2 regions of the Paenibacillus sp. FSL W8-0186 genome follow, and region 1 is predicted to be linked to the other one. Evidence: riboswitches for the same ligand, from Rfam matches in the RefSeq annotation. Region 1 holds a riboswitch; the other holds the start of a gene.
The links. Region 1 has a riboswitch for thiamine pyrophosphate ahead of MKX50_RS19080 (YkoF family thiamine/hydroxymethylpyrimidine-binding protein). Riboswitches for the same ligand answer to the same signal wherever they lie in the genome.
Positions count from the first base shown of each region.

Region 2: linked by a shared signal. The riboswitch ahead of MKX50_RS06755 (ECF transporter S component) and the one ahead of MKX50_RS19080 (YkoF family thiamine/hydroxymethylpyrimidine-binding protein) in region 1 are both predicted to bind thiamine pyrophosphate.

Region 1 is NZ_CP150207.1:4,266,936-4,270,790, forward strand. Features, by position in the region: gene MKX50_RS19075 (SPOR domain-containing protein) at 34-1,152, opposite strand; TPP riboswitch at 1,290-1,403, shown strand; gene MKX50_RS19080 (YkoF family thiamine/hydroxymethylpyrimidine-binding protein) at 1,534-2,169, shown strand; gene MKX50_RS19085 (ECF transporter S component) at 2,172-2,771, shown strand; gene MKX50_RS19090 (energy-coupling factor transporter ATPase) at 2,771-3,855, shown strand, end outside.
Region 2 is NZ_CP150207.1:1,577,994-1,581,848, reverse strand. Features, by position in the region: gene MKX50_RS06765 (energy-coupling factor transporter transmembrane component T) at 1-184, opposite strand, end outside; gene MKX50_RS06760 (ABC transporter ATP-binding protein) at 181-1,791, opposite strand; gene MKX50_RS06755 (ECF transporter S component) at 1,795-2,397, opposite strand; TPP riboswitch at 2,505-2,617, opposite strand; gene asd (archaetidylserine decarboxylase) at 2,773-3,588, shown strand; gene MKX50_RS06745 (DUF4097 family beta strand repeat-containing protein) at 3,686-3,855, opposite strand, start outside.

The DNA.
Region 1 (3,855 bases):
CTATTTCCAATTCCCTGCCTTTTGATGGTTCATTTACGGCCCTTCTTGGCCTCCGACCAGCTTTTGTTCTGCCAGAATGAACCGCATCACTTCGTTCTGCACTTCCCAGAGCATGGTTTGCTCGCCCTTCTCGTTAAATTCCTCCATCGCCTCAACCGCGCTGTTCATCGCCTTCTCCATCTCCTTTGCTTCAGCCTCTGCGGCTGCCGTCAGCTTGCCTCGAACGTCAGCGGCGCTTTTGGTCCACAGCTGGTGGCTCTCCCTTAGCCGGCCGATTTCCTCCTGACTCTGGCGCCCGGGAGAAGCTTCTCCCAGAAGAGCTGCCGAGGAGGAGCTGAGCATATAGGCGAGATCCGCACTCTGCGCCAAATATTGCTGGAGGGATGCCGCATCCCCTTTATATTCCATCGTAGCCGATTCAGGCAAAGCAATTTCATGCAAAATGAGGTGAACGCCGCCTGTCTTCAGCCTCCCGCTCAGCATTTTAGCTTCCTCACGGTCCGGGGATACTCCGGCATAGACCCGCTTCTCATCCATGGTATCCCGCGCGGCGGCAATTCCCGCGGAGCGCAATTGTTCCTGGGCCAGGGCAACGCCTTCCGCTGTGCTGAACACGCCGTACTGCAGGAAATGATAGCTCTGTGAAGGCAGAACGACCTGTACGAGCGGAACCTGTTCCTCCGTAATGACACCGCCAAGTACGGGAATATCGGCTGCTTCTCCGGCCGCCCCCTGCTTCGGCACGCTAATTCCAGGGATCGGCACCGTCATTTCCTGGTCGAACATGGACAGAACGACGAATCCAAAGAGCGCTCCGGTCACGATCGCGCCGGTCAGCGAGCCGGCAACCTTCCACCAGGAGGTCCGCGTTTTGCGAAAATAATAATCACCGCCGCCTGGCTCGGCATGCTCTGGCAATAGGGCAATCCCTGTTCCTGTATGGTCTGTAAAGGGATCTCCCCAATAATCTATCGTTTCCACCGCACGGTAAGTTATAGGAGTATCCTTCGGTTCTTGTTCTGATCGCTCGGGCGGCTTGTCATGCCCTGAAGCGGGGGCGGTCTCCAGCCGCTGGCGATCTCCAGCCTTCTGTGCACTGTGCGCTTGCTGCCCATGTTCATCGAACCGGAATGTCATCTTTGCCTTGTTCACGATCCGCACGCTCCTTGTCCTCTCTTCTACCGTTACAATATGAATATTTGCGAGAATATAGACCACTTCATTTAAACAAGGCTTTACAATTGAAAGGAACTCTGTATAATGGGAACCATTGACAACCGCATCACGGAAAAATGCACTAGGGGTGCCTTTGCTGGCTGAGAGATCGTTCCCGCTTGAGGAACGGTTAACCCTTTACACCCGATCTAGATCATACTAGCGTGGGGAAGTGCGGGGAAACGATAAATAGCGCTGCGTGCTTGCTTTAAAATGTTTAAGCAGACACAGGCTGTATCGATATAACTGCACTCTTCGGGTGCGGTTTTTTTGTCGTTATCAGCAATAATTCAAATGAACCAGGGGAGGAAAAGCATCATGACCAATTCATTCAACCACAACATTCAAGCCGCGGCCTGCGGCACCAGCCGCATCGTCGGCTGCCGGTTCTCTCTGTTTCCGATGAGCGACCGGTTCGTTCCGATCATTCTTGGAGCGCTGGAGCAGACCGATACGTCCAAGGTCTGGGTTCAAAGCGATGACGTCAGCACCTGCGTGCGCGGCCGCCATGAGCATGTGTTCGACGTAGTGAAATCCATTTTCCTGCAAGCGGCAAAAAGCGGTGAGCATGTCGTTCTTAGCGCAACCTTTTCCGTAGGCTGCCCGGGAGATACGGAAGGAGATGTCTTCATGTCTGAGGACGATGTCCGTTTGAATGAAGGGAACAAAACATCGGTTGATACCGCAGCTCAATTCGCCCTTTACCCGATGGGGGTGGCCCACTACATGGACGTCATTTATGATGCGGTCAAAGCGGCGGAAGCCGAGGGAACGTTCTCCGGCGGAATTCATTACGCCAGCCGCTTGGATGGAACCGCCCAACAGGTGTTTCGTTCGCTCGAAAATGCCTTTGTCACGTCAAGCACCAAGACTTCCCATCTAGTCATGACGGCCACAATCTCCTGCAACAGCCCGTCAGCCAAACCGGAGCATGTGCAGAGGAAGGGGGAATAAGGATGTCAACCTGGAAGCTTCGCGACATTATCGTTCTCAGCTCGCTGTCCGTCGTGTTTGCTGTCGTCTATTTGATTTTCCTGCAGATAGGAAATGTGCTTGTCGGCTTTATGGGTCCGATGGGATATGAGGTCATCTTCGGCATATGGTTTATCGTTTCAATCATTTCGGCCTATATCTTGCGCAAGCCCGGAGCTGCCCTGCTGTCTGAGACAATCGCCGGAACGATCGAGGTGTTGATCGGCAACGTCACCGGCCCGATCCTGATTCTGTCGGCCTTTATTCAAGGCCTCGGAGCGGAAGCGGTATTCGCCGCCGTAAGATACCGTTACTACAACACAGCAGTGCTCATGGGCGCAGGCGTAGGCGCGGCCGTATTCAGCTTTGGCTGGGGCTTCTTTCAATCCGGCTTCGCCGCTTTGTCCACGGGTCTAGTCATCTCGATGTTCATCGTCCGCGTTATCAGCGGTGCAGTGATCGCCGGCCTGCTAGGCAAATGGATATCCGATGCGCTGGCCCGGACAGGCGTATTGAGGAGCTTTCCCATCGGGAAGGCCGCTGCCCAAAGCGCCAATCAACAACGAACCTCGGTGAAGCAGTAATGAATACATTGCTCCCGAATCAAGAAACGATGGATAAACCGATGGTCTTGGAGACAAAAAATTTATCCCTTGCTTTCAGCGAGGACGGGGAGGAGCAGGTGTTCTCCTCGATTTCCCTCGGGCTGCATCAAGGTGAATTGATGCTGCTCCTTGGTCCAAGCGGCTGTGGAAAAAGTTCCTTGGCCCTCTGCCTGAACCGGGTGTACCCGTCAGCCATTGATAGCCTGGTGACAGGCGGCGTTTATCTGTATGGCAAATCCCTAGAGGGACAGGATCCAGGTGAAATTGCGCAGCAGGTAGGCATTGTGTTCCAAGACGTGGACAGCCAATTTTGCATGCTTAAGGTGGAGGAGGAGCTTGCTTTTTGCCTGGAAAATATCGGATGTCCACGGGAACAAATCAACGCGAAAATCGACGAAGCGCTGCGGCTTGTCGATTTGACCGGCTGGCGGAGCGCGAATATCCATACTTTATCCGGTGGAATGAAGCAGCGGCTTGCCCTAGCCTGCGCTCTGGCATTGAATCCGGATGTTCTCATCCTTGACGAGCCCACATCTAATCTGGATCCGCTGGCTTGCTCGCACTTGGCCGATCTCATTCATTCCATCCGCAAGCAGCGGCAAATGAGCATCTTGCTGATCGAACACCAGCTTGATGCCTGGATGCCTTATGTCGATCGCCTTGCCGTGATGGGCACAGAAGGTAAACTTGTTTACGAGGGGGAGCCCCGAACCTATTTCGCCAATTTCAAAGAAGAGGCGCAGCATTTGGGAATATGGATGCCAGGGGCCGTCCGCCTGCATGAGCAGCTGCAGATAGACAGAGAATCTTCATGGCAGCCGCTCACCAGGGACGAGCTGGCTGAACTGTGGCTGAGCAAACCCGATTCCGTAAAAAGAACGCTGCTTCAGCAGCTGGAGCAAACCGATGCCTCCCGATCCAAGCTGCCGGACGAAGGGGCTGCCGATGCTGGCGGCAAGGAAGCCTTGCTGTCGGTCAATAGCCTTTCCTTCGAGCGCAGCGGAGGACAGAAGATTCTCGAGCGGCTGTCACTGTCGATCCCTGCCGGGCAGTTCATTGCCCT
Region 2 (3,855 bases), 2.7 Mb from region 1:
TCCATGGAGGATGCCCGCTCATCAGAAATAGAACGAGAAAGACAGCTATGGCCTGATAAGCAATAAAATCCAAGCTATGCGTAAATAAGGTCAATAGAAACAGCAGCACAATCATCCCCAGCTTGGCGGCAGGATTAGCACGGTGCAGCCAGGTTGTTCGCCGAGGCGTTAGAAATTGTTTCATCGGTTCCCCTCTTCCTGTGCAAGGTGCCTTATCCGCTCTCCCCGCTCTGTCCTCCGCTGGGACACGACTGTTCCTTCCCGGACCTCCCAATGATGGGTTGCAATGATATCGGCAATCTTCTCTTCATGCGTCACCATGATAATTGAGGTTCCCTGTCGGCGCAGCTTCTCGCAAACCTGCAGAATCGCAAAGGTATTTACGGCATCCTGGCCAAAGGTTGGTTCGTCCAGCAGCAGAATAGGTTTATTCAACACCGCTGCGCCAGCCACGCTTAATCTCCGCTTTTGCCCAAGGGAGAGCTGATAAGGATGGCGGTGATTCAGCCCCTCTAATCCAAAGGTCAACAAAGCAGCGTCGACCCGCTCCGCTACGAGCTTCTCCGTTAATCCTTCGAGCCGCAAGGAAAAAGCGATTTCCTCTGCCACCTGCTCAGCAACGAATTGAAATTCTGGATTCTGGAACACAAAGCCGATATGGGATGCAGCCTGCTCTATACGCTTATCTCGCTTGTTCCTGCGCCAGCGGCCTTTCCTTGCGCTCTGGCCGAACGGCCTGTCATCCAAAGGCTCTCCATTTAGTAAATAAGCTCCTTCCGAGCGGAGCAGTCCCATCAGGCTCAGCAGCAGCGAGCTCTTTCCCGCTCCGTTTGGCCCGGTAATCGCAATGAAGTCTCCTGGTGAAACGGAAGCCTGCTCGATCTTAATGACCGGTCTACCGTGCCTGAGGCCCTTGAACCGGGAGAGCTCCAGCAGCTTTAAGGTCGCTCCAGAGGATGCCGGCGCATCTTGGAGAATTGGTTCAAGAAGCGCCTCTCCCTCCGGCGATAGGAAATAATGCTCCCATACACCGGGATACCAAATACCGAACTCCTTCAGCTCGGATTGATACGTGCTGAACACCTCTTGCGGCGTTCCCTGTCCGAGCAGCTGTCCTTCCGGGCCAAAGAGAATGATCCGGTCGACAAAACCGGCAATTTCCTCGATCCGATGCTCGACAATAATTAGCGTCCGGTCGGGGGAGACCTTCTTGACTGTCTCCCAAACCTGTTCCCGGCCTTCCGGATCAAGCAGCGCAGAGGGCTCGTCTAGAAAGAGCACCTGGGGATTGGAGAGCAGCACAGAGGCCAGAGCCAGCCGCTGTTTCATCCCCTGGGACAATGTGTCGATCTGGACATGCAGCTCCGGCAAATGAAGGCCGACCGCCTCGAGAACCTCTCCCATTCGTTCCTGCATCTCGTTTTGCGGAACGGCAAGATTTTCGAGAACAAAGGCTAGCTCCTCATCCACATAAGGCATGCAAAATTGGGTATCCGGGTCTTGAAACACGAATCCCCAGGATGGGGGCTGTATCCGCTCTTCGCAGCGCATAGGCACCTCGACAAGCGAAGGTATAATACCTGAGAGCACCTGCAGCAGGGTAGATTTCCCGCTCCCGCTCGGGCCCAGCAGCAATACCTTCTCCCCCTGTTCTACATGCAGAGTAAGATCTTTAAAAACGAAGCGTTCCTCACCCGGGAACTTAAGCCGAAGCCCGGTTACGCCCGCTGCTATAGCCGCTGCCCGGTTCTGCTGGTCACTTGCTGCGGCGGATGTCAATATAGGCATCATCGCTTAATCGTCCAGCGCCGCATAATCTTTATCCTCAACAGGACGCAGCAAATTGGTTACCCCCGTAGCCTCTACTGCCTTCACGATTGCATATGCCAAGTATCCGCAAATCAGGGCAGAGCTGATGGCGCGCATGCCGTATTTGGCAATCAGCAGCCAGGTTTGATAATCCTGGATATATCCATAATAAATGTCCGGGATCAGCGAACCTACCGCTGCGGCTACACCCGCCAAAGCCGCCACCGATGCCGAATAGTTCTTGTAGCGGAATGCCGCGAATACCAATTCGGCGCCCAGCCCTTGGAGCACACTGTACATGACAAGCTGTATGCCCCACTCGCTGCCGAACAATATCGATACGTGCGCGGCGGCAATTTCAGCGATTAGAGCTACGCCAGGCTTGCGAATCAGTAAAAATACCAGCGTCGACGCCATGAACCACATACCGTAGACAAGCTCATCCGCCTGTGGAAAAAACGAGAACAGATTATAAACCGCGCTCCAAAAATAATAAACTACTCCCAGGACGATTGAGACGAAAATCGTTACGAGCAAATCGCTCAGCTTCAGCCCCCGACCGCCTTTTCTTTGTACTGCATTTTGCATTACCGTCATCTCCCCTTCTTCTTGCCTCTTTGAAATAGTATGGCTAAACACAACAAAAAAACCGCTGGATATGCTCAGGCGGCTGTATGGGTTCATAGGCACGAAGAAACCTTGAACAACGGATTATCTACGCTGGCATTATCCAGATCAGATTAACGGTCAGCAGCGGATTATACTGCAATCTCAGCCTGATTCCTCTCAAGCTCCCGTATCACTATGCGATTGATTTAACCATACAACAAGAGATGCCGCAGTAGCAAGCTTTATTTAATTATTACAGCATCGTTGTTGATTTCAATTGTATTATATGTCAATATAGTCGGAAGTGGAAAACGGCAGCACCATTGTTCAGCATAGGAATTAGGGGGAACCAATTTGATCGCAAAATGGATGAAATGGATGACGGAGCTTACCTCCCGGAAATGGATCTCCCGGCTGATGGGCCGGTTCTCACACTCGGAAGCAAGCCGGCTTCTTATTCCTGCTTTCGCTAAATCCTATGGCATTCCGCTAGATGAAGCCGAAAAGGACATTAAAGAATACCGGACGCTGAACGAATTTTTCACGCGCAGGCTCAAGCCGGACATGCGCCCGATTCATTCCCTTCCGGAAGGGCTGATCAGCCCCGTCGATGCATTAATTACTGCAATGGGAGAAATTCAAACAGGAACAATTCTTAACGTCAAAGGCCAGGACTACTCTTTGGAAGAGCTGCTTAATTACTCCCCGCGCGCGCAAAGCTACAACCATGGCTTTTTCTTCGTGCTATACCTTAGCCCGACCGACTATCACCGCATTCATGCCCCAATAACGGGAAGCAAGCTGGAGAGCGAGCATATAAAAGGGAAGGTCTATCCCGTCAATGATTTTGGAATGAGAAATATGAGGAAGGTACTCAGCCGCAATGAACGGCTAATCACATATATCTCCCACGACCTCGGAGAAGTTGCCGTAGTCAAAGTCGGGGCCATGAACGTAAGCAGCATTAAATATACGGATCCCGAAGCGAAGCACTGGAACCGGGGAGACGATATGGCTTATTTCGAATTCGGCTCAACCGTCGTCCTGCTGGTCGAGAACGATACATTTGAGCCCCTTCCTGAGCTTGCCCCAGGCTCTAAGGTCAAAATGGGAGAGCCTTTAGGGAGATTTCACACCGCTGGCAAGCGTTCCATGACAGCCCATTCTTGACTTGACGAACCAGCTAGCTGCACTGAAATTTTATACATTTTTCGAGCAGGCCACCCTCTAGTGAGGATGGCCTGCTTAACTATCTTAGGGCTAAAATCTACTCCACCGTAATTGAGCCAACTTGTGTTTGCAGCAACATTTCTCCTCCACCGCCATTGATCTGGCTCGTTCCTTCTGCAGCTCCGGTAATTTTCCCCACGTCGTTCTTAATCACAAGCGTGCATTGCACAGTATCGTCCAGGGCTGCATGGATATTTCCGATCTCTG